Regions from separate parts of the Streptomyces kryoterrae genome, predicted to be linked through region 2. Evidence: riboswitches for the same ligand, from Rfam matches in the RefSeq annotation. Region 2 holds a riboswitch; the other holds the start of a gene.
What was found. A riboswitch is a leader RNA that binds a small molecule or an ion and turns the genes downstream of it on or off. The one in region 2 is predicted to bind glycine.
Positions count from the first base shown of each region.

Region 1 (11,684 bases), 5.6 Mb from region 2:
GACCTGCGCGAGGGTGTCTTCTACGCGGAGCTGGTGTTCGCCAGCGGAGTCGAGGTGAGCGCCCGTCCGTCCGACGCCATAGCGCTGGCGCTGCGTACCGGTACGCCGATCTACGGCAGCGACGGAGTACTTGACGACGCAGGGATCGCGATCCCGGACGAGCAGGAGGACGAGGTGGAGAAGTTCCGCGAGTTCCTCGACCAGATCTCTCCCGAGGACTTCGGGACCAACAGCCAGTGAGCCGCGACAGCGACGGCTGACGAGGCTCGGGCCGCCCCACGGACCCACTGGTCGGTGGGGCGCGTCTTTTGGCCCGCGATGTCACGGATGATGGCAATTGTCAGCGGCGTGTGAGAGCGTCCTGCGGCCGACGCGGAGCACATTCGGCTAGCCTTTCCCCGCGGTGGGGTACGGGAAACCACTCCTTGGGTGATTATCACTCGGCGTGCCGAGTGTGGCGATCGTTGACGCACCCCTGGTGACTGCCTACCGTCGAGAAGGCAGTTCAAGGACGGAGGTCGGCGTGAGAAGCAGCGGCGACGGTACGGCTGGGGGTGCCCCCGGACGCGGTCTGGGGGAGAGCGGCCCGTACCCTCCCCCAGACTCTCGGCTCCGCTCGAGCTGGGGGAACCCTCATCACGGCAGCGCGGCCGATCACGTTCCACAGCGGCCGACGGCTGTAACAGGCAGCGGAGGGGCGACTTCCATGGCGTCCGAGGAGATCGGCTACCGCGGCCCGACGGCGTGCGCGGCGGCCGGCATCACCTACCGGCAGTTGGACTACTGGGCGCGCACCGGCCTGGTCGAGCCGAGCGTGCGGCCCGCGCACGGATCGGGGACGCAGCGGCTCTACAGCTTCCGGGACGTTGTGGTCCTGAAGATCGTCAAGCGCTTTCTCGACACCGGTGTCTCGCTGCAGAACATCCGTACGGCGGTCCAGCATCTCCGGGCGTGTGAGTTCCGGGATCTGGAGCGGATGACGCTGATGAGCGACGGCGCGACGGTCTACGAGTGCACTTCCCCCGACGAGGTGCACGCGCTGCTCCAGGGCGGGCAGGGCATTTTCGGTATCGCCGTCGGCGTGGTGTGGCGGGATGTGGAAAGCGCTCTCTCGCAGTTGCACGGGGAGCGCGTCGACACCGGCGAGACGCTCGTCGGGCTCAATCCCACGGACGAACTGGCGCGGCGGCGCAACCGGGCGGTCTGAGCGGCGCTCCTGGGTTCCGGGGCATTGTCAGTGGCGTAGGGCAGCATCGGTGATGTGAGAAACGCGCCCACGATCCTGCATCTCGACATGGACGCCTTCTTCGCCTCGGCGGAGCAGGCGTCCAAGCCGAGTCTGCGTGGGAAGGCCGTTGTCGTGGGCGGGCTCGGGCCGCGCGGGGTGGTGGCCACCGCGTCGTACGAGGCCCGTGTGTTCGGGGTGCACTCCGCGATGCCGATGGCGCAGGCGCGCAGACTCGCGCCGAACGCCGCCTATCTCGTGCCCCGGGGCGGGTTCTACAAGGTGATCAGCGAGCAGGTCATGGGGCTCCTGCACGCCCTGTCGCCCCTGGTGGAGCCATTGAGCCTGGACGAGGCGTTCGTGGACCTGGAGGCCGGTGAGGCGGCCTGGGACGAGGCGTCGGCGCGGCTTGCCGGTACCAGGCTGCGCGCGGACATACGAGCGGTCACGGGGCTCACGGGATCGGTGGGGCTCGCCGCCTCCAAGATGCTCGCGAAGATCGCCTCGGAGCAGGCCAAGCCGGACGGGCTGGTCGTGATCGAACCGGGGACCGAGCGGGCGCTGCTCGGGCCCATGTCGGTGCGGACCCTGCCGGGGGTCGGCCCGGCGACCGGGGACCATCTGCGGCGGGCCGGCATCAGCACGGTCGACGAACTGGCCGAGGCGGGCGAGGCCGAACTCGTACGGCTGCTGGGGAAGGCGCACGGTCACGCGCTGTACGCGATGGCGCTGGCGCACGACGAGCGGCCCGTGGTGTCCGCGCGGGAGACCAAGTCCGTGTCGGTCGAGGACACCTACGACGTGGACATCCACGACCGGGTCCGGGTGGGGACGGAGGTGCAGCGGTTGGCGGACCGGTGTGTGCGTCGGCTGCGCGGTGCCGGGCTGTCCGGGCGGACCATCGTCCTCAAGGTGCGGCGGTACGACTTCTCCACGCTGACCCGGTCCGAGACGCTCCGGGGGCCCACGGACGACCCCGGGGTGGTGCGGGAGGCGGCGGCCCGGCTCCTGGAGGCGGTGGACACCACCGGGGGAGTCCGGCTGCTCGGGGTCGGGGTGAGCGGCCTCGCCGACTACACGCAGGAGGATCTGTTCGCCCAGGCCGCCGGGGAGTTGGCGGCACTCGAGCCGGTGGAGGAGGCCGAGCGCGAGGGTGGGGAACGGCAGGAGGAGCAGCCCGTCGAGCGGCACTGGACCACCGGGCACGACGTACGGCATGCCGACTTCGGGCATGGATGGGTGCAGGGGAGTGGGCTGGGGCGGGTCACCGTCCGGTTCGAGACGCCGGAAGCGGAACAGCCGGGGCGGGTGCGTACGTTCCGGACCGACGATCCCGCACTGGAGCCGGCGGACCCGCTGCCGTTGGTGACCCTCGCGCCGCGAGGACCCGACGGTCCGGATGAGGAGTTGTCGGATCAGGCGTCCTCCGTGCCCGCCAGCCTGCCGAAGTCGTGGTCCGGGAACGGGGGAGGGGGCGCCACGTCGAGGCCGTAGTGGTGGTAGAGCTGCAGTTCCTGCTCGGGGGAGAGGTGGCGGCCCACGCCGAAGTCGGGAGCGTCCTTGATCAGAGCCCGCTCGAAGGGGATGCGCAGTGTGCCGTCGACCAGTTCGCTGGGTTCCAGGGGCACGAAGGCGTCCCTGCTGAACAGCCCTGTCCTTATGGCCGCCCACTCCGGCACTCCGGTCGCGTCGTCGAGATAGATCTCGTCGATCGTGCCGATCTTGGCGCCGTTGCGGTCGAAGGCCTTGCGGCCGATCAGGTTGCGCGGATCGATGTCGGTCTGCACGGGCCCTCCCAATGGTCGCAAATCATCCGTAAGCACTACAAAAGAGTACTTCGGGGAAGGCGGCCACTCGAAGGTGTGTGTGAGGCCCGCTGATAGGCTGGCCAGTGGCTGCTGACCCCGTGCGGGAGAGTCCTCCGGAACCTCGGAGGGCGCCGAAGGAGCAAATCCTCCCCGGAATCTCTCAGGCCCCTGTACCGCACGGACGAGGTCACTCTGGAAAGAAGAGCGGAAGCCGACGGCTTTCGCTCTCACCGACGGTGAAAGCCGGGACGTCAGTGCGTTGGCGGCCCGGTGAAGCTCTCAGGTTGAGATGACAGAGGGGGAGGCCGTTCGGGCACCCCTGCCGTGGTGCCCCTCGAAGGTCGCGACGACCAGGAGGCCTCCGTAATGACCGCCCACCGCACTCCGCTCGCCGTACTCGAACAGGGAACGCCCTTCGAGCGGCGTCATATCGGGCCGGACCACGAGGACCGGGCCAAGATGCTCGCGCAGGTCGGATACGGCTCGCTCGACGAGCTGACGGCCGCCGCGGTCCCGGATGTGATCAGGAACGCCGACGCCCTCGATCTGCCGGGTGCCCGTACCGAGGCCGAGGTGCTGGCCGAGCTGCGGTCGCTGGCCGACCGGAACCAGGTGCTGGCGTCCATGATCGGACTCGGGTACTACGGGACCTTCACCCCGCCGGTCATCCTGCGGAACGTGATGGAGAACCCCGCCTGGTACACCGCGTACACGCCGTACCAGCCGGAGATCTCGCAGGGGCGCCTCGAAGCGCTGCTGAACTTCCAGACGATGGTCGCCGACCTCACCGGGCTGCCCACCTCCGGTGCCTCGCTGCTCGACGAGGGCACCGCTGCCGCCGAGGCGATGGCGCTGTCGCGGCGCATGGGCAAGAACAAGAAGGGGCTCTTCCTCGTCGACGCGGACGCCCTGCCGCAGACCATCGCCGTGATCGAGACACGTGCCGAGCCCGTCGGTGTCGAGGTCGTCGTCGCCGACCTGAGCGCGGGCATCCCGGACGACATCGCCGGGCGCGAGATCAACGGTGTGCTCCTTCAGTACCCGGGCGCCTCTGGTGCCGTACGGGATCTGAAGCCCGTCGTCGAGCAGGCGCACGGGCTCGGCGCCGTGGTCACCGTCGCCGCCGACCTGCTCGCCCTGACGCTGCTGACCTCGCCCGGTGAGTTCGGCGCGGACATCGCGGTCGGCACTACCCAGCGGTTCGGCGTGCCGATGGGCTTCGGCGGGCCGCACGCCGGATACATGGCCGTGCGCGAGCAGTTCGCGCGCAGCCTGCCCGGGCGGCTCGTGGGTGTCTCCGTGGACGCGGACGGGCACAAGGCGTACCGGCTGGCCCTGCAGACGCGGGAGCAGCACATCCGCCGCGAGAAGGCGACCAGCAACATCTGTACGGCCCAGGTCCTGCTGGCCGTGATGGCAGGCATGTACGCCGTCCACCACGGGCCCAAGGGGCTGCGGACCATCGCCCGGCGCACCCACCGGTACGCCACGATCCTCGCCGCGGGGCTGACGGCGGGCGGCGTCGAGGTCGTCCACGGGGCCTACTTCGACACGCTCACCGTGCGGGTGCCCGGCAAGGCCGGCGAGGTCGCCGCCGCCGCGAGGGAACACGGGGTCAATGTGCACCTCGTCGACGCCGACCGGCTGTCCGTCTCCTGCGACGAGACCACCAACCGGGCTCAACTGGGCGCCGTGTGGACCGCGTTCGGGGTCGAGGGCGACATCGAGGCGCTCGACGCGGACGCCGAGGACACGCTGCCGGAGGCGCTGCTGCGCACCGACGAGATCCTCACGCACCCCGTCTTCCACGAGTACCACTCCGAGACCGCGATGCTGCGCTACCTGCGCCGGCTCGCCGACCGTGACTACGCGCTCGACCGGGGCATGATCCCGCTGGGCTCGTGCACCATGAAGCTCAACGCGACCACGGAGATGGAGCCGGTCACCTGGCCCGAGTTCGGCCAGCTGCACCCCTTCGCGCCCGCCGAGCAGGCGCAGGGCTACCTCACGCTCATCCGTGAACTGGAGGAGCAGCTCGCCGAGGTCACCGGGTACGACAAGGTGTCGCTCCAGCCGAACGCCGGTTCGCAGGGCGAGCTGGCCGGGCTGCTCGCCGTACGCGGATACCACCGTGCCAACGGCGATGAGCAGCGGACGGTCTGTCTGATCCCGTCGTCCGCGCACGGGACCAACGCGGCCAGTGCCGTCATGGCCGGCATGAAGGTCGTCGTCGTGAAGACCGCCGGGGACGGTGAGATCGACGTCGAGGATCTGCGGGCGAAGATCGAGCAGTACCGGGACGAGCTTTCGGTTCTGATGATCACGTACCCGTCCACGCACGGTGTGTTCGAGGAGCATGTCGCCGACATCTGCGCCCAGGTGCACGAGGCCGGCGGGCAGGTGTACGTCGACGGGGCCAACCTCAACGCGCTGGTGGGGCTTGCCAAGCCGGGGCACTTCGGCGGGGATGTCTCGCACCTGAATCTGCACAAGACGTTCTGCATCCCGCACGGGGGCGGCGGTCCCGGCGTGGGCCCGGTGGGGGTACGGGAGCACCTCGCACCCTATCTGCCCAACCACCCCCTGCAGCCCGCGGCCGGGCCCGAGACCGGTGTGGGGCCGATCTCGGCGGCGCCCTGGGGTTCCGCGGGCATTCTGCCGATCTCGTGGGCGTACGTCCGGCTGATGGGCGGTGACGGTCTCAAGCGGGCCACACAGGTGGCCGTGCTGAGCGCCAACTACATCGCCAAGCGGCTGGAGCCGCACTACCCGGTGCTCTACACCGGGCCCGGTGGGCTGGTCGCGCACGAGTGCATCATCGATCTGCGGCCGATCAGCAAGGCGACGGGCGTGAGCGTCGACGACATCGCCAAGCGGCTGATCGACTACGGCTTCCACGCGCCGACGATGTCGTTCCCGGTGGCCGGGACGCTGATGATCGAGCCGACCGAGTCCGAGGACCTGGGGGAGCTGGACCGGTTCTGCGCGGCGATGATCGCCATTCGCGGTGAGATCGAGAAGGTCGGCGCGGGCGGCTGGCCGGCCGGCGACAACCCGCTGCGGAACGCCCCGCACACCGCCGCCGCGCTCGGCGGGGAGTGGACGCACGCCTACACGCGCGAGGAGGCGGTCTTCCCGGCCGGGGTCTCGGCGGCGGACAAGTACTGGCCGCCGGTGCGCCGGATCGACCAGGCCTTCGGTGACCGGAACCTGGTCTGTTCCTGCCCGCCGCTGGACGCCTACGAGGAGTAGTCACCCTCGGACATGCGTCGGGGCCGGTTCGCAGCAGGTGTCTGCGGGCCGGCCCCTCTTCGTCTGTTCAGTTGTTCGGGCAGTCGCTGCGGGCAGTCGCTCCTGACGTCGGGAGGCTGCCCTTCGTCCGTGTGCGCGGCCGTCAGGCTGCCGTCATCGCCGCTGGGCGGTGCGGGGCGATGATCTGACCGTCGGGCAGGAGCTCACCGGTGTCCTCGAAGAGGAGGACGCCATTGCACAGCAGGCTCCATCCCTGTTCCGGGTGGTGCGCCATGAGTCGGGCTGACTCCCGGTCGGTGGAGTGAGCTGTCGGGCACGGCGGCTGGTGCTGGCACATTGATGGGATCTTTCGCTCTGTCATGGAGTGTGAGATGGCTGTGGTGTCTGTTTTGCGGCTCGAAGCACTGTTCATGGCCGCTCCCCGTTGTGATAAATCGTTTCGAACCCAGTGTTGCCCCACGGGCGTCAATCCGCAGGTATTTAGCCGTACCACTTCTCACAGGTTCAAGACGCATCACCCGGGCGGACGGTTCAGCCCAACTGGGCTGTCCCTTTGGGTGGTTCCTGATGGCCGGATAGGGCTAGTCCGGGCGGGGGCAAACCCTTGGCGGCTCGTACGAGCGTAATCGCGCGCGAAAGAGCAACGTACCCCGCCGCCGGGAATTCGGCGGCGGGGTACGTGGGAATACGGAGAGTGTCGTCTCGTGTGCGGTCAGGCGGGGGAACTCAGCAGCGGGGCCGGAGTCACCCGATGGGTCAGCACCGGCAGCAGTTCGGCGACCCGGTGTGGACGGTGGGCCGCGATACCCGGCGGGGCCGGCGCCAGCGGGACGAGCAGGTCGGTCGCGGCGGGGTGGCCCTCGGCTCCGTCGGCGGTGATGTCGCCGTGCAGCCAGAGCGTGAGCATGTACAGCCCTGGGACGGACAGCAGGCGCGCCTGGTAGGGCTGCTTCATCGTCTCGGCCTGGCGCAGGGCGCGCTCGGTGGAGGCGATGTAGGGCCCCTCGAAGAAGTGCGAGAAGGCCCAGCCGTCGGGGGTCAGCATGGTCTCGGCCGCGGCCACCGCGCGGTCGCCGGCGCGGATCAGGAAGCGCCACCCGGTCAGCCGGGTCGCGGACGTGCCCTCGGGGGTGATCCGGTCCAGGACGTGCACGGGCAACGGGAGTTCGGGGGCGGTCGGCCCCTGGGCGTTGCGAAGGGCTGGGGTGCGGGCCTCGCGGACGGCGGTGGGGGAACCGAGTGCCGCGAGGACGGTGCGCAGTGCGGGTGCGGGAGCCGGGGGGACATGCAGGGGCATGGTGGAACGCCTCTCATTCGACAGGCACGGTGGCGCGAGGGCGGGGGCGGACGGCGCTGTCTGCTCTCGAAATCTCTCGGGGCCGAAGAGGCGGGGGCCGGGTGCGCTGACGGGGTGCGGCCTGCCGACGTCACCTGGACGGCAGGACCCACGACCTGGGCGCCGACTCTCTGCCCTTGTTCGCGGAGTTTATACGACACGTGTTCTGACTATGTTTCGTCTAACTGGTTTCCGCGTGAAGAGCAAGGGCTTGTTCAGTCGGCGTTGAGCGGTGTTTCCACCGATTCCCGGCCGGTCGTACGACGATGACCTCGGTGGATGTGCCCGAGGCGGTCGGCCAATTGGCGTCGGCATTTTTCACGAGTTCGCAAGTGCGCGAAACTGTCGGGTTGCACCGGCCTGAACCGTCCACGGTGCCATGCCGGGCGAATGTGCCGCGGGTCGCGTCGGCCGGCGTAGCGGGTGACGGGAACACGCGGGACGTTATCGATCGCGTTTGGTGGGCACTATCCCACGTGACCCGGGACGTCAGCGGCCGGATCTTCGGCCCGCCCATTCGAGGAGGGACACTCCGATGGGGGAGAAGGTCGTGGCGGGGCCGTTCGACCTGTCCGATCGCCAGCGCTACCGCACCAAGCTCCGGCACTGTCTGACGGGGCTGGAGCGGCTGCTGGCCGAGAAGCGGTTCGACCGCCCGAAGAATCTCCTGGGCCTGGAGATCGAGCTGAATCTCGTCGGGCCCGACGGCATGCCGAAAATGATGAATGGGCAAGTACTCGAAAGGATCGCGAGCCGAGATTTCCAAACAGAACTCGCCATGTTCAATCTGGAAGTCAACATTGCCCCCCACCGCCTCGCGGGCCGGGTATTCGATCGCCTCGCCGAAGAGCTCCGTACATCACTGGCATATGCCCACCGGAAAGCGAACGAGCTGGACGCGGGGATCATGATGATCGGCATTCTGCCGACGCTCGAGCGTGACGACCTGATCTCCTCGAACCTTTCCGACGTCGACCGCTACGCCCTGCTCAACGATCAGATCGTGGCAGCCCGCGGCGAGGACTTCACGCTCGACATCGACGGCGTGGAGCGCCTCTCGTGCACGTCGAAGTCCATTGCTCCGGAGGCCGCCTGCACCTCCGTACAGCTGCATCTCCAGGTCACTCCGGGGCGGTTCGCCGATGTGTGGAACGCGGCGCAGGCGATCGCCGCCGTACAGGTCGCGATCGGAGCCAACTCGCCGTTCCTGTTCGGCCGAGAGCTGTGGCGCGAGTCGCGGCCCCCGTTGTTCACCCAGTCCACGGACACGCGTCCGCCGGAGCTCCAGGCGCAGGGCGTACGGCCGCGCACCTGGTTCGGGGAGCGGTGGATCTCGTCGGCCTACGACCTCTTCGAGGAGAACCTGCGCTACTACCCGGCGCTGCTGCCGATCTGTGACGAGGAGGATCCGCTGAGCGTCCTCGACGCCGGAGGTGTGCCGAAGCTCGGCGAGCTGGTGCTGCACAACGGCACCGTGTACCGCTGGAACCGCCCGGTCTACGGCATCGCGGACGGTGTTCCGCATCTGCGCGTCGAGAACCGGGTGCTGCCCGCCGGACCCACCGTCACGGACGTCATCGCCAACGCCGCCTTCTACTACGGAGTCGTGCGGGCGCTCGCCGAGCAGCCCCGGCCGGTGTGGACCCGGCTGCCCTTCGAGGCCGCCGCCGCCAACTTCGACGTCGCCTGCCGGTATGGCATCGACGCGCGGCTCCGCTGGCCCCGGGGTGGCCGGTTCGGCGGCACGGCGGAGGTCGACGCCGTGCAGCTCGTACGTGACGAACTGCTGCCGCTCGCCGCGGCCGGCCTCGACGCGTGGGGGGTCGAACCCGCCGACCGGGACCTGTACCTCGGGGTGATCGAGGAACGCTGCAGGCGGCGGGCGAACGGAGCGTCCTGGCAGGCGGCCACCTTCCACCGGGCGCTGGAGAAGGGGCTGTCCCGGGAAGCCGCGCTGGCCGCGACCACCCGTCGCTACAGCGAGCTGATGCACCTCGGAGAGCCGGTGCACACCTGGCCCGTGGGGTTGCCGGAGCCGGTGCCCCTGGGGTGATCGCCCCCGGGCGACGAGTGCCGTCGCGATGACTCCCGTGCGGCGGCCGACGCGTGCACGGGGGTCACCCGCGCCCTCCTCAGGCGGATCGGGCAAGCTGTGATGTCCCATGACGGTGGTGTCCCTCCCTGGTCAACAGCACACGTGCCCGAGACAGCCGTATGAGCTGAATCGGCCGCACGGGCCGTATGGCAGGGAAAAGGGGACGCACGCCGGAAGCGGCGGGACTACACAACTGGAGGCAGGAGTGCAGGTGGAGGCGGGCGCGGGGGCCGGTTCTGTTCCTGAGGAGCGGCCGTCGCGACGGACTCTCCGGGACGAGACGCTGTTGGTTCTGGGGCTTTCGCTCGGGGCGAGCGGTGTCTCCGCCCTGATCAGCTTTGTCGGCTCGGTCACGAAGCCGGGCGGCCTCAAGGACCAGGCGGCCACCCTCAACGCCTCGGCGGCGCCGGGCCGGCCATGGCTGGACCTCGCCTGGCAGCTCTTCGGCATCACGACGTCGCTGGTACCGGTCGCCCTGGTCGCGCACTTTCTGCTGCGCGAGGGCAAGGGGTTGCGCACGCTGGGCTTCGACCGCACCCGGCCCTGGCCCGACCTCGGCCGCGGGGCCGCCGTCGCGGCGGTGATCGGCAGCAGCGGAATCGCCTTCTACCTCGCGGCCCGTGGCCTGGGTTTCAACCTCACGGTGGTGCCGGAGGCGCTGCCCGAGGTGTGGTGGAAGTTCCCGGTGCTGATCCTCTCGGCGGTGCAGAACGCCGTCCTGGAAGAAGTGATCGTCGTCGCGTATCTGCTGCGCCGGCTGAACCAGTTGGGGTGGACCCCGGGGACGGCTCTGGTGGCCAGTTCCGTACTGCGCGGGTCGTATCACCTCTACCAGGGCATCGGCGGGTTCATCGGCAACATGGTGATGGGGGTGGTGTTCGTGTACCTCTACCGGCGGTGGGGCCGCGTGGGCCCCCTGGTGGTGGCGCACTCACTGCTCGACATCGGGGCGTTCGTCGGGTACGCGCTGCTGGCGGGGAAGGTGGGGTGGCTGCCCACGGCTTGAGCGGCCGGGGTGGCTGGGGGGAGGGCTGGAGTGGACGGCCAAGGGGCGTACGAAGGGTTCGTGCGCCCCTCCGTATGCCCTCAGACGAGCAGCTCGCCGTCGATGGTGGTGACCGCTCGGCCGGTCAGCAGGGTGCGGTCGCCGCGGAGTTCCGTGCGGACCAGGCCGGTGCGGGCGGACGCCTGGAGGCCGGTGAGGTCGGGGCGGCCGAGGCGCTCGGACCAGTAGGGGGCGAGGGCCGTGTGGGCGCTGCCGGTGACCGGGTCCTCGTCGATGCCGATCCGGGGGAAGAAGCAGCGCGAGACGAAGTCGTAGCCCCCGGCGGGGTTGTCGGCGCGGGCTGTGGCGATGACGCCGCGTTCCGAGTGGGCGGTGAGGGCCTTGAGGTCGGGGGTGAGACCCAGGACCGTCTTCTCGTCGGCGAGCTCGATGAGCAGGTCGTTGATGTTCGGGCCGGTGTCGAAGGCCGCGAGAGGCTCGGCGCCCAGGGCCTCGGCAACCCCGGCGGGGAGCTCGACGCGGGTGAGCGGGGCGGTCGGGAAGTCGAGGGTGATCGAGCCGTCCTCGTGGGGCGTCGCGCTGAGGACACCGCTGAGAGTGGCGAACCGTACGGGTCCCGTGTGGGAGCCGGTGGTGTGCAGGACGTGGGCCGTGGCGAGCGTGGCGTGGCCGCACATCGCGACCTCGGCGGCCGGGGTGAACCAGCGCAGCGCCCAGTCGGCCTCGCCGCCCTCGGGCAGCCGGTGGGCGAACGCCGTCTCGGCGTGGTTGACCTCCAGGGCGATCCGCTGGAGCCGGGTGTCGTCCGGGAAGGCGTCGAGGAGCAGGACGCCGGCCGGGTTGCCGGCGAAGGGGCGGTCGGTGAAGGCGTCGACGATTCGAATGCGCATGGGGACGACGCTAGACGGGCGGCGGGGTGGGGGACCAAAGCCAATTCCCGGGTGCTGGACCTGCTTCGGCGG
Region 1 covers NZ_CM133358.1:8,600,480-8,612,163, forward strand. The annotation lists gene ACW4TU_RS38225 (bifunctional nuclease family protein) at 1-240, shown strand, start outside; gene ACW4TU_RS38230 (MerR family transcriptional regulator) at 524-1,207, shown strand; gene ACW4TU_RS38235 (DNA polymerase IV) at 1,262-2,719, shown strand; gene ACW4TU_RS38240 (PRC-barrel domain-containing protein) at 2,641-3,012, opposite strand; glycine riboswitch at 3,125-3,219, shown strand; gene gcvP (aminomethyl-transferring glycine dehydrogenase) at 3,400-6,285, shown strand; gene ACW4TU_RS38250 (DUF5999 family protein) at 6,428-6,622, opposite strand; gene ACW4TU_RS38255 (hypothetical protein) at 6,998-7,582, opposite strand; gene ACW4TU_RS38260 (glutamate-cysteine ligase family protein) at 8,157-9,674, shown strand; gene ACW4TU_RS38265 (CPBP family intramembrane glutamic endopeptidase) at 9,922-10,722, shown strand; gene ACW4TU_RS38270 (PhzF family phenazine biosynthesis protein) at 10,803-11,612, opposite strand.
Region 1: it holds a riboswitch for glycine, as region 2 does, so the genes downstream of both, gcvP (aminomethyl-transferring glycine dehydrogenase) here and gcvT (glycine cleavage system aminomethyltransferase GcvT) in region 2, are expected to answer to the same signal.

Region 2 (11,684 bases):
TCCTGGGAGACGCGCACCCTGAAGAGCCAACCGCCTTCGAACGGGGCGGAGTTCACCAGCGACGGGTCGTTGGAGACGTCCTCGTTGACCTCGGTGACCTCACCGGTGACCGGGGAGTACAGGTCGCTGACGGACTTGGTCGACTCCAGCTCACCGCAGGTCTCACCCGCGGTCACCGCGGCACCGACCTCGGGAAGCTGGACGTACACGACATCGCCGAGCGCGTTGGCCGCGTGCTCGGTGATACCGACCGTCGAGACGCCGTTCTCGGCGCCCGACAGCCACTCGTGCTCCTTGCTGTAGCGCAGCTGCTGGGGGTTGCTCATGGCCTGAATTCTCCTGTACGCGGGGGACTGGTCATGCATGGGGTGCTACGCAGGGAAACTGCCTGCCCGTCAGCGGGCAGGACACGGGATAGGAGACACGGGATACGGGATCGGGTTGCGTCTGACGCCGGAGCGGCCGGCCGGGACGACAGCCGTGGCTACTTCCGGCGCCTGTAGAAGGGCAGCGCCACGACCTCGTACGGCTCGTGGCTGCCCCGGATGTCCACGCCCACGCCCGCCGTGCCCGGCGCCGAGTGCGTGGCGTCGACGTACGCCATCGCGATCGGCTTCCCGAGCGTGGGGGAGGGGGCGCCCGAGGTGACCTCGCCGATCACCCGGCCGCCGGCGACGACCGCGTACCCGGCGCGCGGGACACGCCGGCCCTCGGCGACCAGGCCGACGAGTACCCGCGGCGGCTCGTACGAAGCGCGCTCGGCGGCCTCGCGCAGGGCCGCGCGGCCCACGAAGTCGCCCGCCTTCTCGAACTTGACGACCCGGCCGAGGCCGGCGTCGAAGGGGGTGAGGGAGGTGGTCAGCTCGTGCCCGTACAGCGGCATGCCCGCCTCCAGGCGCAGCGTGTCCCGGCAGGACAGACCGCAGGGGACGAGCCCGGCGGGGGTGCCCGCGTCGGTCAGCGCCTGCCACACCTTCTCCGCGTCAGCCGGCGCCACGAACAGCTCGAAGCCGTCCTCGCCGGTGTATCCGGTGCGCGCGATCAGGGCGGGGACGCCGGCGACCGTGCCGGGCAGACCCGCGTAGTACTTCAGGCCGTCGAGATCGGCGTCGGTGAGGGCGGCGAGGATGCCGGGGGCCTCCGGGCCCTGGACGGCGATCAGCGCGTACGCGTCCCGGTCGTCGCGGACCAGCGCGTCGAAGCCGTCGGACCGCTCGACGAGGGCGTCCAGCACGACCTGCGCGTTGCCGGCGTTGGCCACGACCAGGTACTCGGTCTCGGCCAGGCGGTAGACGATCAGGTCGTCGAGGATGCCGCCGTCGGCCCGGCAGATCATGGTGTAGCGGGCGCGCCCGACGGCGACGGAGGCGATGTTGCCGACCAGCGCGTAGTCCAGCAGAGCGGCGGCCTCCGCCCCCGTCACGGTGATCTCGCCCATGTGGGAGAGGTCGAAGAGGCCGGCCTTCGTGCGCACGGCCAGATGCTCGTCGCGCTCGGAGGCGTACCGCAGGGGCATGTCCCAGCCGGCGAAGTCGGTCATGGTGGCGCCGAGCGAACGATGCAGGGCATCGAGCGCGGTCGTACGCGGAGGGGTGCTGCTCATCGGTAGTGCTCCCAGGGCATGACGGCGAGGTCGTTCCTCCCCATCTGTCATCGGAACCTGAGAGGTTCGTCGTGACCGGAAGCGTGAAAACGCAGGTCACTGACTTGCACCTTGGGTGGAGCCACTGGTCACGACGACCCGCGGCCCGCTTTTCAGATGTGCCTCGCCCGCGCGGTAACGGGGCCTGAGAGATTCAAGGGAGGGACTTGCTCCTTCGGCGCCCGGGTACCCATAGGTGCCCGGAACTCTCCCGCGCGGATTCAAGCGGCCGGTATGCAGTTGGCGGGCACATCATCGCACGCATTCCCCCGGCACGGCAGGGGGACCCTTCACAGGGGGGACACAGCCCCGCCGCAGGGGCGCATATCGCCCTGTAGCAGGCCTGTTGCAGTAAGCGGACCCAACCGAGAGGCGCCGCGTATTACCTTCTCTTTACACTCGACGGGGACGGTACTTCCCGACCCCCATGGGAGGACGATCACGGTGAACAGGACTACGGCGTACGCGACGGCCTCGGCCCTCGCGCTGACCGACGCGCTGCCCAACCAGCCGGCCGCCCCGGCCCGGGAGGCGTGCGCCGCGCGCCCGGAACCCGTGATCCGCGACCTGCGGGAGCGCTCGGGCCACAGCCCGCACGGCCTCACCTTCGGCGCCCGCGACCTCGTCGTGGTCACCGGCCTGCCCGGCAGCGGCAAGTCCACGCTGATGCGCCGGGCGGTGCGCGCCACCGGCATCGACTCCCAGAACACCCGCGACCACTGGGACGCCCGTACGCCCTCCTTCCTCCCGTACGCCGTCTACCGCCCCCTCGTCCGCCTCGCCCACTACGCAGGACTGCGCCGCGCCCTGCGCTCCGGCGCCGGCGTCGTCGTGCACGACTGCGGTACGCAGGCCTGGGTGCGCGGCTGGCTGGCCCGCGAGGCCCGCCGCCGGGGCGGCACCCTGCATCTGCTCCTCCTCGACGTCACCCCGGACGAGGCACTGGAGGGCCAGCGCGAACGCGGCCGGGGCGTCTCGCGGTACGCGTTCCTGCGTCACCGCCAGGCCGCCTCGCGGCTGCTGCGTTCGGTGGAGAAGGGGAATCTGCCGGAGGGCTGCGGCTCGGCGGTGCTGATCGACCGCGACGCGGCGGACATCCTGCGCAGGATCGACTTCGCGGACTGACCACCGTGGTCGCCGGGGCCGGTTAGGGTTTTGCTCATTAAGGGACTCCCACCCAGGGACTCATGACAGCGGTTCACAGCAGGCGGTAGGCAGATGGACATCCCGGCGGACTTTCCCCCGGACTTTCCCGGGGGCTTCCCCGCACAGGCACACCCGCACTCGCACGGCGGGTGGCCCGGCAACGAGCTGGAGGAGGTGCTCTCGGCCTCCCTCGGGGTCCCCGGCGCGGGCGCCCGTATCGTCGAGGTCCTCGGCCGCAGCTTCGTCTGGGTCCCCCTCCCGTCCGGCGGCGGCCCCTACACCGGCCCCCTCGACCTGCCCACGATGGACATCCAGGGCCAGGCGTACGTGCCGGTCTTCAGCTCGGAGGAACAGTTCCGGCAGGTCGTCGGCGGCCATGTGTCGTACACCGTGGCCCCCGCCGTCGAGTTCGCCCGGGGCCTGCCGCCCCAGGTCGGCATCGCCGTGAACCCGGACGGCATGGTCGGCGTCCCGCTGCCCCCGCAGGCCGTGGCCCAGCTCTGCCGCTCCGGCCGCACCGTCCTCGACGGCGTCGGCGGCGGACGGGTCCGCCTCTACGAGCCCGACTGGCAGGAGGACCCGGTCGCCTTCCTCACCGCCGCGGCGACGGAGTTCGCGGGCACGGGCGTGGTCCGGACGGCCCGCCGCTGCCTGGCGGCGATCGAAACGGCCGCCCCCGTCATGTTCGTCGGCGTCGAACTCTCCCCCTGGGACCCGCTGGCCCGCACCATCCCGATGGACGCCCTGGCCAGAGCACTGGGCCACACACCCTCCCCCTGGCCGGTGAACCTGGTCTTCCTGGACATAGCCCAGGACCCGGTGACGGACTGGCTGCGGGAGCGGGTCCGCCCCTTCTACCAACACGGCTACTGAAAGCGCCCCCAAGGCACGCGGAGACCTCCGCGACCAGCCACGAACCACCCGCACTCCGCCGACAACACCAGGCCCCGAGCTCTCACCGGCCTACCCTGCGGAGCGCCTAAGCTAAGAAGCGCACAACTCGGTCAGGGTTACGAAGGGTCGGTAATGGTGAGCGCGTCGGGCACGGCCGCGGCCGGTCAGGTCGAGCACATGCTGCGCCAAGTCACGCCCGGGCGTTACGACGCCTACGAGGCGCTCCTGCGCGCCCTCGCGACCCCGTCCTCCGGCCGGATCTGGATGCTGCTCTGGCACGGCCAGGCCGGCTCCCCCGACGCGCAGTACGGAAACATGCAGGTCGACGGGTACGGCTACGCGCCCTGTGTCACCTCCGCCCAGGAACTGTCGGTCAGCGGCTGGAACAGGTCGTACGAGGTCGTCGACGGCCTCGACGTGGCCCGCACCCTCTACCCGGACCAGTACGGCCTCTGGCTCAACCCGCACTCCCCGGGTGGCGGCGTCGGCATCCCCTGGCTCGACCTGCGCCGGATCGCGGCGGGCCTGGAGCGCCAGCCCGCCGGCCCGCTGCGGCTGGCCGAACCCGGCATCGAGATCCCGCAGTTCTACGCCCTCCTCTCGCAGAACGCCCACCGCACCCCGGCGGTCCGCTCCCTGCGCCGCGCCTGGGTGCAGCCGGCGCTCGGCGCGCCGTATCTGGCCATCGGGCTGGACGTGTACGACACGTCGCCGCCCGCCGTGGACTCGGTGCGCGCGATGATGCAGCAGTCGATCGGCGCGGTCCCCGACGGGCTGCCGGTGTCGACGGTCGCGATGTCGGACGAGCGGGACCCGGTCGTGATGTGGCTGCGCGCGAACGCCCGGCCGTTCTACGACCGGGAGGCGCACGCGATCGCCGCGCCGCCCCAGACCCCGCAGGCTCCGGCCGGTGGATACGGGTATCCGCCGGCGCGGGGTCGTTACTGAGTGGATCTTCACACGTACGGCCGAACTCACGCGCCACGGTCTCCGCGCGTAGATAGCGACGGATAGTCGCGATAGGGTTTGGATGTCCCTTCTGTACCAACTGCGCCGCGTCCGAGGGGCGTTACCCGCTGTTCGGATAACGGAATCCACAGGACAGCATCACGTTTGCGCATACTTTCGCCGACAGGTCTTTCACGTGATCGCCGAATCACTGAAGACTCGCCTGTCAGACGATGGGGTCATCGATCCTGCGGTCGGCAGCGCATGGCTAAGTCGACTAATCAGCACGGATCGTCAGCAGGAACGAACAGTCGGTTACCCGGGCCGCACCATCTGCGGCCCGTACCCGGCGAGCAAGTGAATCAAGCCGCAGACAGCGGCAGGCGTAGGCCGGTCACCACCGGCGAGAGGGGTCGGGTCACTGTGACCGCACCGATCGAGACCACCGCAGCGGCAACCGAGGTACAGCCGGAGGCTGTGCTCGTCGGTGCCGGCAAGGGGCAGATCGAGGGCCGTTCCCTGGGGCAGATCGCCTGGTCCCGGTTCAAGAGGGACAAGGTGGCGGTCGCCGGTGGCGTCATCGTCATCCTGCTGGTCCTGGTCGCGGTCCTCTCCCGGCCCATCCAGGCGCTGTTCGGCCTCGATCCCAACGCCTTCAACCAGGATCTGATCGACCCCAACAGCTCCCTTCCCACGAGCGGCTTCGGCGGCATGAGCTGGGACCACCCGCTCGGTGTCGAGCCGAAGTTCGGGCGCGACATCGCCACCCGCATCATCGAGGGCTCCTGGGTCTCGCTGGTCGTCGCGTTCGGCGCGACGATCCTGTCCAACGTGATCGGCACGGTCCTCGGTGTGGTGGCCGGCTACTACGGTGGACGGGTCGACACGGTCATCAGCCGACTGATGGACACCTTCCTGGCCTTCCCCCTCCTGCTCTTCGCCATCGCCATCTCCGCCACGCTCCAGGGCGGCGCGTTCGGCCTTGAGGGGCTGCCGCTCCACATCAGCGTGCTGATCTTCATCATCGGTTTCTTCAACTGGCCCTACCTGGGACGCATCGTCCGCGGCCAGACCCTGGCCCTGCGCGAGCGCGAGTTCGTCGACGCCTCCCGGGGGATGGGCGCGAAGGGGCCGTACATCCTCTTCCGCGAGCTGCTCCCGAACCTGGTCGGCCCGATCATCGTCTACTCGACGCTGCTCATTCCGACCAACATCCTCTTCGAGGCCAGCCTGAGCTTCCTGGGCGTCGGCATCCAGCCCCCGCAGGCGTCATGGGGCGGGATGATCAGCGAGGCCGTCACCTACTACGAGGTCGATCCGCAGTTCCTGATCGTGCCCGGCCTCGCGATCTTCGTCACCGTGCTGGCGTTCAACCTGCTCGGCGACGGTCTCCGCGACGCTCTCGACCCGCGCAGCCGCTGATCAGCGGCTGCGCCGAGAGTCCATCAAGATTTCCAACAATGGAGGAAGCAGACCATCATGCGAAGGTCAGCGCTGGCCGCGGTTGCGGCCATCGGTTCTGTGAGCCTGCTGCTTGCAGGCTGCAGCAAAGCCGATGACAACGAGGGCAATGACGGAACGAAGTCGGCTGGGGCCAACGCAGCGACCAAGGACGTCGTCAACGCCTCGACCAAGAAGGGCGGGACGGTCACCTACGAGTACTCCGACGTCCCGGACTCCTTCGACCCGGGCAACACGTACTACGCGTTCATGTACAACCTCAGCCGGCTGTACGCCCGCCCGCTGATGACCTTCACGCCCGGCGCGGGCGAGAAGGGCAACGAGCTGGTCCCGGACCTCGCGGCGAGCCCGGGTGTGCCGACCGACGGCGGCAAGACCTGGACGTACAAGCTGCGTTCGGGCCTGAAGTACCAGGACGGCACGGCGATCACGTCGAAGGACGTGAAGTATGCCGTGGAGCGCTCCAACTTCGCGCGTGACGTGCTCTCCCTCGGCCCGAACTACTTCCAGCAGTTCCTGGCCGGCGGCGACAAGTACAAGGGTCCCTACAAGGACAAGAGCGCCGGGGGCCTGGCCTCCATCGAGACGCCGGACGACACCACGGTCGTCTTCAAGCTCAACCGCGCCTTCCAGGAGTTCGACTACCTGGTCGCCACGCCGCAGACGGCTCCGGTGCCGCAGGCCAAGGACACCGGTGTCGACTACGTCAAGAGCATCGTGTCCTCGGGCTCGTACCAGTTCGAGAGCTACCAGGACGGCAAGCAGGTCACCCTCGTCCGCAACAAGAACTGGGACGCGTCGACCGACCCGCTGCGCAAGCAGTACCCGGACAAGATCGTCGTCAAGCTGAAGGTCAACGCCGAGACGATCGACCAGGACGTCCTGGCCGGTAACGCCATCGACCTGGGCGGTACGGGTGTCCAGGCCGCGACGCAGGCAAAGGTCGTCAACTCCGCCGACCTGAAGGCCAACACCGACAACGCCTATGGTGGCCGTCTCGTCTACCTGGCGATCAACACCAAGCTCGCGCCGTTCGACAACGTCGCCTGCCGCAAGGCCGTCGAGTACGCGGTCGACAAGGTCTCGGTGCAGACCGCCGAGGGCGGCCCGATCCGCGGTGACATCGCCACCACCGTCCTCCCGCCCGACATCCCCGGCTACGCGAAGTCGGACGTCTACGCCACCACCGGCAACAAGGGCGACGTGGCCAAGGCCAAGGAGCAGCTCCAGGCCTGCGGCAAGACGACGATCAGCACGAACATCTCCGCGCGCAGCGACCGCCCGGCGGAGATCGACGCGGCCACCGCGATCATCAACTCGCTGAAGGCCGCCGGCATCAACGCCAGCCTGAAGCAGTACCCGTCGGGCAAGTACTTCACCGACAACGCGGGTGTCCCCGAGTTCGACAAGAAGAACAACATCGGTCTGATGATGATGCAGTGGGGTGCCGACTGGCCTTCCGGCTACGGCTTCCTGCAGCAGATCCTGCACGGTGACGCGATCGGCGCGTCCGGCAACACCAACCTGTCGCAGCTCGACAACCCCGATGTCAACAAGACGCTGGAGACGGCGATCGGCACCGAGGACAAGGCGGCGCGTGACGCCCAGTACACCGAGGTCGACAAGAAGGCCATGGACGAGGCAGCCCTCGTTCCGCTGACCTACTTCAAGGTCCTGCTGTACCGCCCGGCCGGCTTCACCAACCTCGTCTCCTCCTCGGCCTTCAGCGGTCAGTACGACTACCTCAACATCGGCACGACCAAGAAGTAGCCCCGGAAGGCAGGTGAAGGCATTGGTGCCCGCGGGCTTAGCGGCCCGCGGGCACCAGCGCCGGTCCCCGTGATCTCGTACATCCTCCGCCGGATGGCCGCGGCAGTGATCCTGCTGCTGGTCGTCACCGCGGTCACCTTCGCCATCTTCTTCGTACTGCCGCGGTTCGCCGGTCAGACCGCCGACTCGCTGGCCCAGCAGTACATCGGGAAGAACCCGTCGGCGGCCGATATCGCCGCGGTCAAGCACAACCTGGGACTGGACCAGCCCCTCTACGCCCAGTTCTGGCACTTCATCAAGGGGATCGTGGTCGGTGCCACCTACGACCTCGGCCCCACCACGGCGCACTGCGACGCGCCCTGCTTCGGCTACTCCTTCAAGACCCACCAGGCGGTCTGGCCGGAGCTCACCTCCCGCATTCCGGTGACGGTCTCGCTGGCCGCCGGTGCAGCGGTGCTCTGGCTGGTGTCGGGTGTCACGGCCGGTGTGGTCTCCGCGCTCAAGCCGCGCTCGTTCCTCGACCGCACCTTCATGGGCATCGCCCTCGCCGGCGTCTCGCTGCCCATGTTCTTCACGGGCAACCTCGCACTGCTGCTCTTCACCTACCAGTGGCCGATCTTCGGGCGCACGTACGTCCCGTTCACCGAGAACCCCGCGGAATGGGCCAACACCCTCTTCCCCGCGTGGTGCTCGCTCGCTCTCCTCTACTCCGCCATCTACGCGCGGCTCACCCGCTCGGGCATGCTGGAGACGATGAACGAGGACTACATCCGTACGGCACGCTCCAAGGGCCTGCGTGAGCGCAAGGTCGTGGTCAAGCACGGACTGCGGGCCGCCCTGACCCCGATCATCACGATCTTCGGCATGGACCTCGGTCTGCTGCTCGGCGGAGCCGTGATCACCGAGAGCGTGTTCTCGCTGCCCGGCATCGGCCAGTACGCGGTACAGGGCATCACCGACAACGACCTGCCCAAGATCCTCGGTGTCACCCTGCTCGCCGCTCTCTTCGTCGTGATCGCAAATCTTCTGGTGGACCTGCTCTACGCGGCCGCCGACCCGCGGGTGAGGCTCTCGTGACCGAACTGTCCAGGACCGGCGCCGCGGTGGGCGAACCCTCGCCCTCGAACGCGCCCAGTGCCTTCCTCGAAGTCCGCGACCTCAAGGTCCACTTCCCGACCGACGACGGCCTGGTCAAGTCCGTCGACGGACTCAGCTTCCAGCTGGAGAAGGGCAGGACCCTCTCCATCGTCGGCGAGTCCGGCTCCGGCAAGTCCGTCACCTCGCTGGCCATCATGGGCCTGCACCGGCTCGGGGCACGCGGCAAGAACGTGCAGATGTCCGGTGAGATCTGGCTGGACGGCAAGGAACTGGTCGGCGCCGCCCCGGACGAGGTGCGCAAGCTGCGGGGCCGTGAGATGGCGATGATCTTCCAGGATCCGCTGTCCGCGATGCACCCGTACTACACGATCGGCAACCAGATCGTGGAGGCGTACCGCGTCCACCACGACGTCAGCAAGAAGGTGGCCCGCACCCGGGCGATCGAGATGCTCGACCGGGTCGGCATCCCCGAGCCCAACAAGCGCGTCGACGGCTATCCGCACGAGTTCTCCGGCGGTATGCGCCAGCGCGCGATGATCGCGATGGCGCTGGTCAACAACCCCGAACTGCTCATCGCGGACGAGCCGACCACCGCCCTGGACGTGACCGTCCAGGCGCAGATCCTCGACCTGATCCGGGACCTGCAGAAGGAGTTCGGCTCCGCGGTCGTCCTCATTACCCATGACCTCGGCGTGGTCGCCGAGATCGCCGACGAGGTCCTGGTGATGTACGGCGGCCGGTGCGTGGAGCGCGGTCCGGTCGACGAGATCTTCGAGCAGCCGCAGCACCCGTACACCTGGGGTCTGCTCGGTTCCATGCCCCGCATCGACCGGGAGACCTCCGACCGGCTCATCCCCGTCAAGGGCCAGCCGCCGAGCCTCATCAACGTCCCCTCGGGCTGCGCCTTCCACCCGCGCTGCCCGTACGCGGACATTCCCAAGGGCGACGTCACCCGTACCGTGCGCCCGGAGCTCCAGCAGGTCGCCGGCGGGCACTTCTCCGCCTGTCACCTCTCGCCGGAGGACCGTACGCGGATCTGGACCGAAGAGATTGCGCCGAAGCTGTGAGTACTGCATCCTCCCGGGGGACGACCCCCGGACCCCCAGCAGAAGAGCAGGTCGGCCGGGACAGTCGGCGCGACCTGGCCACCGACGAGCGTGAGGTACTGCTCAAGGTCGAGGGCCTGGTCAAGCACTTCCCCATCAAGAAGGGGATCCTGCAGCGTCAGGTCGGCGCGGTGAAGGCCGTCGACGGCATCGACTTCGAGGTGCGCAAGGGCGAGACCCTCGGCGTGGTCGGCGAGTCGGGCTGCGGCAAGTCGACCATGGGCCGGGTCATCACCCGCCTCCAGGAACCGACCGCCGGCTCGATCCACTTCGAGGGCCAGGACATCACCCGGCTGAACGCGGCCGGGATGCGTCCGCTGCGGCGGGACATCCAGATGATCTTCCAGGACCCGTACGGCTCCCTGAACCCGCGTCACACCATCGGCTCGATCGTCTCGGCGCCCTTCCGGCTCCAGGGCGTGGAGCCGGAGGGCGGGGTGAAGAAGGAGGTCCAGCGCCTCCTGGAGCTGGTGGGCCTGAGCCCCGAGCACTTCAACCGCTACCCGCACGAGTTCTCCGGCGGCCAGCGCCAGCGCATCGGCATCGCTCGTGCGCTCGCCCTGAAGCCGAAGCTGGTCGTGGCGGACGAGCCGGTGTCCGCGCTGGACGTGTCGATCCAGGCGCAGGTCGTGAACCTGATGGACGACCTCCAGAAGGAACTCGGCCTGACCTACGTGATCATCGCGCACGACCTGTCCGTCGTACGCCATGTCTCGGACCGGATCGCCGTGATGTACCTCGGCAAGATCGTCGAACTCGCCGACCGGTCCTCCCTGTACGAGGCGCCGATGCACCCGTACACCAAGGCCCTGATGTCGGCGGTGCCGGTACCGGACCCCAAGCGCCGGGGCGCCAAGAGCGAGCGCATCCTGCTCAAGGGCGATGTCCCGTCGCCGATCGCGCCGCCGAGCGGCTGCCGCTTCCACACCCGGTGCTGGAAGGCGACGGAGATCTGCAAAACGACCGAGCCCCCGCTCCTGGAGCTGAGGCCCGGCCAGCAGGTCGCCTGCCACCACCCGGAGAACGCGGCGGACCAGGCCCCGCAGGACACCGAACTGCTGACGGCGGCCCGGGAGGCGGTGGAGCTGGTACCGGACTCGGTGGCAGCGAAGCCGACGGAGAAGCCGGTGGTGAAGTCGGCGGACAAGGTCGCGGAGACACCGGTGGAGAAGCCGGTTGCCGAGGCGCCCGCCGACGCCGCTCCGAGTGACCCTCAGGAGTCGACCGGCAAGTAGGCATGACGAGTTGGCAAAGTCATGTACATGGCTGAACGGGAGAGCGCAGAGTCGTACGTGTCCGTCTTATGTGACTGGTACACGCTCGAAAGGGACGACTCATGGCACTCTCCCGTTCGGCACGTTTAGGGGCCGTCGCCACCGCGGCGGCCTCTTTCCTTGTCATCGCCGCTTCCTCCGCCCCGACCCCCGGCGCCGACGGCATCGGTGACTCCTACTTCCCGCAGCTCGGCAACGGCGGCTTCGATGCCCGTCACTACGCCCTCGACCTCGCGTACAACCCGGACACCGACCGTCTCGACGGCCTGACGACCATCACCGCCCGCGCCACCCAGAACCTCTCGTCCTTCGATCTGGACCTCCAGAAGCTGGAGGTCACGCGGG
Region 2 covers NZ_CM133358.1:2,978,514-2,990,197, reverse strand. The annotation lists gene gcvH (glycine cleavage system protein GcvH) at 1-326, opposite strand, end outside; gene gcvT (glycine cleavage system aminomethyltransferase GcvT) at 485-1,603, opposite strand; glycine riboswitch at 1,638-1,765, opposite strand; glycine riboswitch at 1,766-1,866, opposite strand; gene ACW4TU_RS12520 (AAA family ATPase) at 2,087-2,767, shown strand; gene ACW4TU_RS12515 (enhanced serine sensitivity protein SseB) at 2,861-3,661, shown strand; gene ACW4TU_RS12510 (enhanced serine sensitivity protein SseB C-terminal domain-containing protein) at 3,818-4,630, shown strand; gene ACW4TU_RS12505 (ABC transporter permease) at 5,054-6,052, shown strand; gene ACW4TU_RS12500 (ABC transporter substrate-binding protein) at 6,110-7,861, shown strand; gene ACW4TU_RS12495 (ABC transporter permease) at 7,931-8,938, shown strand; gene ACW4TU_RS12490 (ABC transporter ATP-binding protein) at 8,935-10,026, shown strand; gene ACW4TU_RS12485 (ABC transporter ATP-binding protein) at 10,023-11,300, shown strand; gene ACW4TU_RS12480 (M1 family metallopeptidase) at 11,402-11,684, shown strand, end outside.